3 regions of the Paenibacillus sp. FSL M7-0656 genome follow, and region 3 is predicted to be linked to each of the others. Evidence: riboswitches for the same ligand, from Rfam matches in the RefSeq annotation. Region 3 holds a riboswitch; each other region holds the start of a gene.
What was found. Region 3 has a riboswitch for thiamine pyrophosphate ahead of MHI01_RS00940 (thiamine phosphate synthase). Riboswitches for the same ligand answer to the same signal wherever they lie in the genome.
Positions count from the first base shown of each region.

Region 1: another riboswitch for thiamine pyrophosphate. It lies ahead of thiC (phosphomethylpyrimidine synthase ThiC); the one in region 3 lies ahead of MHI01_RS00940 (thiamine phosphate synthase).
Region 2: another riboswitch for thiamine pyrophosphate. It lies ahead of MHI01_RS14165 (ABC transporter ATP-binding protein); the one in region 3 lies ahead of MHI01_RS00940 (thiamine phosphate synthase).

Region 1 is NZ_JBBOOT010000001.1:3,469,364-3,472,542, reverse strand. It holds gene MHI01_RS15280 (IclR family transcriptional regulator) at 1-649, shown strand, start outside; TPP riboswitch at 799-912, shown strand; gene thiC (phosphomethylpyrimidine synthase ThiC) at 1,330-3,114, shown strand.
Region 2 is NZ_JBBOOT010000001.1:3,198,771-3,201,949, reverse strand. It holds gene MHI01_RS14175 (ABC transporter substrate-binding protein) at 1-1, opposite strand, end outside; gene MHI01_RS14170 (ABC transporter permease) at 169-996, opposite strand; gene MHI01_RS14165 (ABC transporter ATP-binding protein) at 986-1,750, opposite strand; TPP riboswitch at 1,909-2,011, opposite strand; gene MHI01_RS14160 (radical SAM/SPASM domain-containing protein) at 2,229-3,104, shown strand.
Region 3 is NZ_JBBOOT010000001.1:226,739-229,917, forward strand. It holds gene MHI01_RS00935 (ABC-F family ATP-binding cassette domain-containing protein) at 1-980, shown strand, start outside; TPP riboswitch at 1,056-1,165, shown strand; gene MHI01_RS00940 (thiamine phosphate synthase) at 1,392-2,054, shown strand; gene thiO (glycine oxidase ThiO) at 2,072-3,179, shown strand, end outside.

The DNA of each region.
Region 1 (3,179 bases), 3.2 Mb from region 3:
TGCCAGCCAGATCGGCCTGCACAAAAGTACAGTCCACCGCTTGATGGCTACGCTGGAGGATCGAGGGTTCGTGATCCGCGATGCAGCAACAGAGAAGTACCGACTTGGCATCCGAATCTGGGAGCTGTCAGCTCATATGTCCCGCAGTGATGATCCCGCTATTCTGCTGTTGCCTGCGATGGAGCGACTGAGAGATCGATTGGGGGAGACCGTGAGTCTGTACCTGCGTGATGGCAGTGAACGGATTCGGATTCAGGCTGTGCAAAGTGATCAGGCGATTCGCCGAGTTGCCCCCGTTGGTGTTAGACTGCCGCTGTCTGTGGGCGCTTCCAGCAAAGTCCTGATGGCGTTTGCCACGGACGAGGATCGTGAAGAACTGATGAACGGGCCTGAATGGCCGGTGTTTATTGATCCGGCAGTGTATTTGGCGCAAATGGGAGATATCCGGGATAACGGATATGCGACGAGTTATGAGGAACGTGAGCCGGGAGCTGCCGCGGTATCTGTACCGATTATGGATCGCAGAGGCAATATTGCAGCTGCGCTCTCGGTCTCAGGACCTGTCAGTCGACTCTCGCAGGAGACATTGCATGAATACGCACCTGTGTTGAAGGATGCTGCTACGCAAATGGGGCTCATGTTATCCTGATGTTGAGGTAAGTTTTTTCTCCAATAGAGTTTGATTATTTGGAATATAAAGGTTGTTTTTATGTTCCGGTTGCGCTACTCTGTAATGGACGGCCCAACGGGGCCAGCTTCATTGAATATGAACAGCGGCTTATGTAAGCCGCAACTTATTAACGTTACTGGGGGAGTCCGAATTGTCCGGACTGAGACGGAATCGCATGAGATTCCGGACCCTTTGCACCTGATCTGGATCATACCAGCGTAGGGAAGTAATCGGCGATATGACCACAACCACCACATGATGTGACCCTTGTAGGGCTCCGTTAAGGAGCTGCATAAAGGTGCATTATTGGTGATGGACATAAAAGTCGGTTCCTTCGGGGACCGGCTTTTTTATATACAGGGAACGGGCGATATAGTGCGGACTCTATGGGCTTCTTTTTCACTAACCTGCGGAAGTGGGCTTGGATGAGGAGGGAAGTCTTATAGATCGATGATCTGTGGCAGCCTCCGTCTGTTGTTAACTGTACATGAAAAGTGTCTCCCCTGGTCTGGTGTAGGATCGCTCTTTCTTCTCTGCATTGCGCATGATTTGGGACAGGTACGTAAGTGAGCTAATGACGATCCCAACCAAACAAGCGACGAACACTGAGGAGGAGACAAGCGAACATGAGTACAGGAAATCAAACGGGACAACAAGCGATGGAACAGGAACATAACGATCAGCAGGTGGAAAAAGAAACAGGGGCGGCCGGACGGGTTCAGCCCTTTCCGGGTAGCCGCAAAGTCTACATTCAGGGCTCACGGCCGGACATTGCTGTACCGGAACGTGAGATAGCCCTTCATGACACGAATACTCCCCAAGGGGTGGAGCATAACGAACCGCTGCGTGTCTACGATACGAGCGGCCCCATGACCGATCCCGAATTTCATGCGGATATCCGCGCAGGTCTGCCAGCCCTGCGCACTCGTTGGATCACAGAGCGCGGCGATGTTGAAGCTTATCAGGGCCGTATGGTTAAACCGGAGGATAACGGACTGAAGCCCGGGGGAAAGAGAGCTGGAGCCGAAGAGTACCCTGGATTGCGTGGAAAACCGCTACGAGCACAGACAGGACGCTGTGTGACTCAGATGCACTACGCGAGACAGGGAGTCATTACGGCTGAGATGGAATTCGCCGCCATTCGTGAAGGCGTGGAGCCGGAATTTGTGAGACAGGAGCTGGCGAGTGGACGGGCCATTCTGCCATCCAACATCAATCACCCGGAGAGTGAGCCGATGTTGATCGGTCGTCATTTTCACGTGAAGATCAATGCCAACATAGGTAACTCTGCCGTATCTTCCTCCATTGAGGAAGAGGTCGAGAAGATGACTTGGGCGGTACGATGGGGATCGGATACGGTGATGGATCTGTCCACAGGCAAAAACATTCATACCACCCGGGAATGGATCATCCGTAATTCACCTGTGCCGATTGGTACGGTGCCGCTGTATCAGGCGCTGGAGAAGGTGAATGGCGAAGCGGAAGCGCTGACCTGGGAGTTGTACCGTGACACACTCATTGAGCAGGCAGAGCAGGGCGTGGACTACTTTACGATTCATGCAGGTGTACTGCTGCGTTATATCCCCATGACCGCCAAGCGAATGACAGGCATTGTGTCTCGGGGCGGTTCCATTATGGCAGCATGGTGTCTGGCGCATCATCAGGAGAATTTTTTGTATACCCATTTTGAAGAAATCTGCGAGATTATGAAAAGGTATGATGTAGCGTTTTCGCTGGGAGATGGACTTCGTCCAGGCAGTATCTACGATGCGAATGACGAAGCTCAGATGGCGGAACTGGCCACGCTTGGGGAACTGACGCAGATCGCATGGAAGCATGATGTGCAGGTGATGATCGAAGGCCCGGGTCATGTGCCGATGCATAAGATCAAGGAGAATGTGGACTTGCAGATGGAGATCTGTAAAGAAGCACCGTTCTACACACTTGGGCCGCTAACGACCGACATTGCGCCAGGATATGATCACATCACATCCGCCATTGGGGCAGCCATGATTGGCTGGTTCGGCACGTCGATGCTCTGTTATGTTACGCCAAAAGAACATTTGGGCCTGCCCAACAAGGATGATGTGCGGGAAGGGGTCATCGCCTACAAGATCGCGGCCCACGCCGCCGATCTGGCGAAGGGACATCCACGTGCTCAGCGCCGCGATGACGCATTGTCCAAAGCGCGGTTCGAGTTCCGTTGGCGTGACCAGTTCAACCTGTCACTGGACCCGGAACGTGCGCTATCCTACCATGATGAGACGCTGCCAGCAGAAGGGGCCAAAGAAGCTCATTTCTGCTCCATGTGCGGACCGAAGTTCTGTAGTATGCGCATTACGCAGGACATTCGTGCCTTTGCCGCGGATAAAGAATTGTCCGAGAATGAGGCTGTAGCTGCCGGGATGCAGGAAAAGGCCGAGGAATATCGGACACGCTCCTAGGCGCCGGTACAGCGCAAGCTGGGCAGTCTGAAATAGAGATAAAGCCGTTTCTCTCTGTCATTGCA
Region 2 (3,179 bases), 3.0 Mb from region 3:
TAAATGAAGTTCCTCATTTCATCGTTTTGATTTGTAGAAAATGGGCAACAGCATGTTAACGATAATGTGACAATGAACTGATTGAAGATGTTGCTGAAATTGTGCATAAGATATGTTTTGTTTTGAAGATTGTAACTACTGTATTTACATCTAATTTCTGTCTAAGTATTATCCAACCTTTCTTTTGCCTCCATGACGATGACGCCGTATGCTAAACCGTTTCTCCAGCCAGGTAATCAGTACAAACAAAACGATCCCAAGCAGGGATAACAGCAAAATGGCGGCAAACATCGCATCCGTGTTCATGTTGCTGGACATACGACGGCTGAAGTACCCTAGACCTTTGCTACCACCGAGCCATTCGCCAATCGTTGCCCCAACCACGCAGTACACCACAGACATCTTTAGCCCCGAGAAAAAAGAGGGAAGTGCCAGCGGAACCTGGAGTTTGCAAAAAATATCCCACTTGCTGGCGCCCATGGTGAGCAACAGTTCACGCTGCTCTGGATCGCCTTGGCGGAGTCCATCGTAGGTACTGACCACAATGGGGAAGAATGCGATTAAAAATACCACGGCGACTTTGCTCCACAACGTGTAACCAAACCACAGGATAAATACGGGGGACAAGGCAATCAACGGTATGGTCTGACTGATCACGATGAAGGGATACAATGCCCTTTCAATCGATCGGTTCATATGCATGCCTGTTGCCAGCGTAATTCCAGTCACTATGGACAAGACAAAACCAACAACAACCTCCATAAAGGTAGCAGGCAGATGGATGGTCAACAGCAGACGGCGATGCTCAACCAGTGAGCTTACGATGGCCGTGGGTGCAGGAATGATGAAGGAGGGCACCCATCCCATACGCACAATCACTTCCCAGATCGCCAGTAATAAGAACATGAGCATAATGAACAGACCATATTGGGAAAACGACCTCGAGAGCCACTTTAAACACCACGTCCAGACGCTAACCTCAGCTCTATCGTGCATGCAATTGTTCCTCCAGTTGTTGCCTCATCTGCACGAGAGCCGGTTCGTAGATCATGTCCGAATGCCTTGGGCGTGGTAAAGGAACCGTCATCTCCTGCAACTGCTGACCTTGCCCTCCTGGAGTTAACAGAATGATACGGTCACTTAACAGCAGGGCTTCTTCGATGTCATGTGTAATGAACATCACGGTTTGGCCAAAGCTCTCCCACAGCTCCAGCAACCAGCGATGCATTTCTCGTTTGGTTAATGCGTCGAGTGCACCGAAGGGTTCATCCAGCAACATGAGCTGCCCGCCTGTAAGCAAGGTACGAAGCAATGCCACCCGCTGCCGCATGCCGCCGGATAACTCATCCGGATAGGAATGTTCATAACCGGACAAGCCGAACCTTGCCAATCCTGCGATGATATCGGCTCGTAGTTTGTCCTTATCCTGTCGGCCTGGTGCAAGCTCGGCAGGTAGCATGCAGTTCTCCATGACGGTACGCCAGGATAACAGCAGATCTTTCTGCGGCATATAGGCGACTCGTCCGAGCCGTTGTCCTTGCGGGACATCAGCTATATCGATGGTGCCAACGGTTGGTTCATGCAAGCCTGCGAGCAGCTTGAAGAGCGTGCTTTTACCTGATCCGCTGGAGCCGATGAGCGAGACAAATTCTCCTTGTTGAACCTGAAGCGACACATTGGAGAGCACAGGGGAACCCTTTTTTTCGGGAAAAGCAAAGCTTACGTTGTGAATGGTTACATGGTTATCCATCTGATCCTCACCCCCTTGATGTCAGACTACTGCAATAACAACGGCATCCTATACTCTGCAAAAGGAACAAAAAAGACCCACCCATTTCCGGAGAAATGAGTGGGTCTGTAAGTTAAATCCGCAATTTATCTTCACATACATGAAAAAATTCCGCTTACTAAAAGGCCGCTCCACTTCCCTCCGCTGGTATGATCCAGATCAGGTTCAAAGGGTCCGAATAGTCATATTCGTCTCAGCCGCAAGGCTCCCCTAGTGCAAAAGTTCAAGATATGCAGTTGTGTGTTCAGCATATATCAATCGAACATGAACTGTAAAGAGGCAGCATGATAGAATTCTTGAGATGAACTTGGAGTCATACCCGAACAACTGAACAATTTACCTGGGCTCCCTAACCCGATATAATAGTGGTGGCGCATATTGGCCGGATCACAAATGCAGGTGGGATTGTTCTCCCTCCTAGGCAGAATGGGGACCCGAGTTGAAAACGTTCAAAAAAGTATATATTGAGATCACGAGTATCTGCAATCTGGCATGCAGCTTCTGTCCGCAGACACAGCGTGCCAAAGGATTCATTGACCCTGAAGTCTTCAACAATATACTGGATCAAGTTAAACCACACACCAATCATATTTACTTACATGTCAAAGGTGAACCCTTGTTGCATCCCAAAATAGATCTGTTGCTCGATTCCGCACATGAGAAGGGACTCAAGGTGAACATTACAACGAATGGTACACTGCTGCCCAAGACTCAGCATAAATTGCTTGGCAAACCGGCGCTGCGGCAGATGAATTTCTCCCTGCACAGCTTCGATGGGCATGAAGGTTCAACAGATCGTGACGGGTATCTGCGTCATATTTTGTCCTTTGTACACGAGGCCGTTAAGCACAATGTCATCATTTCATTCCGGTTGTGGAATCTGACACAGGATAACTTCACAAATGCTCAGATGAATCGAAATCGGGAGACCCTTGAAGTATTGGAACGTGAGTTTAATCTGGACTTCCGCATTGAGGAAAAAGTAGTTCCAGGCAGCGGGGTCAAAATTGCCCCGAATGTATACCTGAATCAGGACCATGAGTTCCAGTGGCCAAGTCTGGATGCACCTGAAGATGACGGTAAAGGCTTTTGCCATGCACTTCGCGGTCAGGCAGCTGTGCTTGTAGATGGAACGGTGGTTCCATGCTGTCTCGATGGCGAGGGTGTGATTAACCTTGGTAATGTGCACGAGAAGTCATTCTCGGAGATTATTGAGGGTGAGCGAGCGAACAATCTGGTATATGGCTTCTCCAAACGCGAAGCTGTAGAAGAGTTGTGTAGAAAGTGCGGTTATCGTCAGAGATTTGGAGCCTGATATCTTATATCAGCAAGCCAGAAGCCATTCAAGATCACACATTTGGAGACAAATGCAGTGGTCTTTCTTTGTTAT
Region 3 (3,179 bases):
ACTATCTGGATGTAGAACACATTGAATGGTTGTCACGTTACCTGAAGGACTACCCGCACGCTTTTCTGTTAATCTCTCATGACACGGAATTCATGAATGAAGTCGTAAATGTCATTTATCATTTGGAATTTGCCAAATTAACGCGATATGCAGCGAACTATAACAAGTTCCTTGAGATGGCTGATATGAATAAAGCCCAGCATATTGATGCGTACGAGAAACAGCAAGAGTACATCAAGAAACAGGAAGATTTCATTCAGCGTAACAAGGCACGTGCTTCAACTTCTGGTCGAGCGAAGAGCCGGGAGAAGCAACTGGACAGAATTGAACGTATTGATCGTCCAGATGAAGCGGCCAAACCAACGTTCAAATTCAAGGATGCCCGCGCGAGCAGCAAAACGGTCTTTGAGGGCATTGATTTTGAAATTGGATATACGTATCCTTTGCTGCCTAAAATGACAATGACAATTGAACGTGGTGAAAAAATTGCCATCGTAGGTTGTAATGGTGTGGGTAAATCAACACTGCTGAAAACCATCCTGGGAAAAATATCTCCACTCAGTGGAAAGACTTTCTTGGGAGATTATCTCGAAACGGCCTATTTTGAGCAGGAAGTTCGTGCTGGGAATATCACGCCGATTGAGGATGTGTGGAATGAGTTTTCACATTTGACCCAAAATGAAGTCCGGGGTCATCTCGCTCGCTGCGGGTTGAAAAATGAGCACATTACCCGTCCGCTTAACATGCTGAGTGGTGGAGAGCAAGCCAAGGTTCGTCTATGCAAACTCTTGATGCGTGAAAGCAACTGGATTCTATTCGATGAGCCGACGAACCATTTGGATGTCACAGCTAAAGCTGAGTTACAGCGTGCCTTGCAAGAATTCAAGGGAACGGTGTTGCTGGTATCTCATGAACCTGATTTCTACGAGGGTTGGGTTACCAAAACATGGAATGTTGAAGAATGGTCTGAGAAAAACTAGACAATTCAAGCAACGCTTAATAGAAATGAACGGTGACAAAAAAATCCTTCTATGGTAACATAGGCTACAACTTCATATGAACACTAGGGGGGCCGCACGATGTGGCTGAGATGGAAGAATGCGATTCCGGACCCTTTGCACCTGATCTGGATCATACCAGCGTAGGGAAGTGGCGAGCGGGTTTCAGTGAATGACGTGAGCAAATGGCAATTCGAAAGAATTCAACCGTCTTGCTTAGTAAATTGAAACATGCAGTTGCGTGTATAACGTTATGGCTATAAGGTCTATAGCTTTATTGCACGAAATGAACTGTATGTATCAGTCAGTCATCTGGTCCTATAATTAATACGCAGCCACTCCCCTACGGGAGTGGCTTTTTTGTGTTTTCATAGCATTCACGCATGGAAGGAGATGAAAAGTACGGTAATTTCTCATGAACGTGTACACGGATCATTTGAACTGCATGTTGTATCTACGGGTGTAGGGAATCAAGCATCTTTTGTAAAAGTTGCAAAGGACGTTTGGCCATGGGTGGACTACATCCATATACGAGAGAAACAACTCTCGTGGCAACAAAAGATCGGTTGGGCTGAAAGTCTGCGTGGTGTTGGCGTTCCGTCTTGTCGCATCGTTATCAATGGTTCAGAACTGCCACCACAGAATGACATCTATGGCGGTGTACATTGGGGGCAAGAGGCTATACGTAACTACAACCCTGCTGTTATAAGCAATGTCCAGCGAATTCGTCTGGGTGTATCTGTTCATTCAATCGATGAGGCAAAAATCGCTGAAGAACGGGGAGCCGATTACCTTTTCTTCGGGCATGTCTACTCAACCAACAGTAAGCCTGATCTTGAACCAAGAGGATTATATGCTCTGGCTGAAGTGTGCTCTGGTGTCTCCATTCCTGTCATGGCGATTGGGGGCATCGAACCGGGAAACATTCACGCTATTCGCTCTGCAGGCTCACAGGGAGTCGCTGTGATTTCGAATGTATGGGCGAGCGATTCCCCGGATCGAGCCGCTGAATCATTTAGGCAGGCTATCGTTGCTACAGAAAGTTTGAGCCGCTGAATCAAGGAGATGAGAGGATGAAAAAGATCATTACTGATAGACCGGATAAGATTTATGCAGAAACGATTATTGTAGGCGGAGGCGTTGTTGGATGTGCCATTGCGTATGAGCTTGCTTCCCGTGGACAGGATGTGCTGTTACTGGAGCGTTCGGCGATTGCAGGAGGGACTTCTTGCGCAGCGGCTGGGATGCTGGCAGCAGTCAGTGAGGATTTTGCTCATCCTTTGATGGCTAAGCTTGCCAGGCAGAGCAGGCAGTTACTTATCGAGCAACAGGTGCTAATGGCTACACTCAGTGAGGTAGAGACTGGTCTGCAACGCCACGGATTCCTAACTCCTTTTCGTTCATACAGTGAATTAAGTAGTTATAAGGACAATCGGAAGTCTGCGTTGTCTGCTTCTGCTGATGAGGTGTGGTGGGACCGTTCCGTTGTGCAACAGGAGGCATCATGGCTTAACAGAGATACGTATGGAGCCTACTACAGACCTTACGAGAGTGAGATTCTTCCTGTCCATCTAACGAAGGCATATGCTGAATCCGCTCAAGCATTGGGAGCACGGGTTATGGAGGACATACAGGATATACGTGTGCAAGCAAACGAACACGGTGTGCAGGGGATCACCACATCGATCGGTGAGATGAAATGCAAACATGTCATTATAGCGGCTGGATTACAGAGTGAAGAGTTGATGAGACATGTGAATCTGAGCTTGCCTGTGTGGTCGGTAAAAGGTGAAATAGCCGCGGTTCAGTTCTCAGATGAACATGCAGGGTACAGACCTGATAGAACGGTGTATGCAGAGGATATCTATATTGTTCCCAAAGCCAATGGAGAGGTTTGGCTTGGGGCAACCAGTCTGCCAGGCAGAACGGATTTGAACGTTTCTGTACAGGGTGTTCAGAAGCTGCTAACAGCGGCTACCCACTGGGTGCCTGGGATGAAGGAAGCACAATTTATACGAGCGTGGGCAGGCGTAAGACCGGCAACTCCCGATGGACTGCCTTATATAGGTGCTTGCAAGAGTATTCCCGGGTTGTTTGCCGCCTTTGGACATTACCGCAACGGTATCTTGCTTAGTGCGATAACAGGCAGGCTTATCGCTGAGTTGCTCGCTGGCAAAAGCT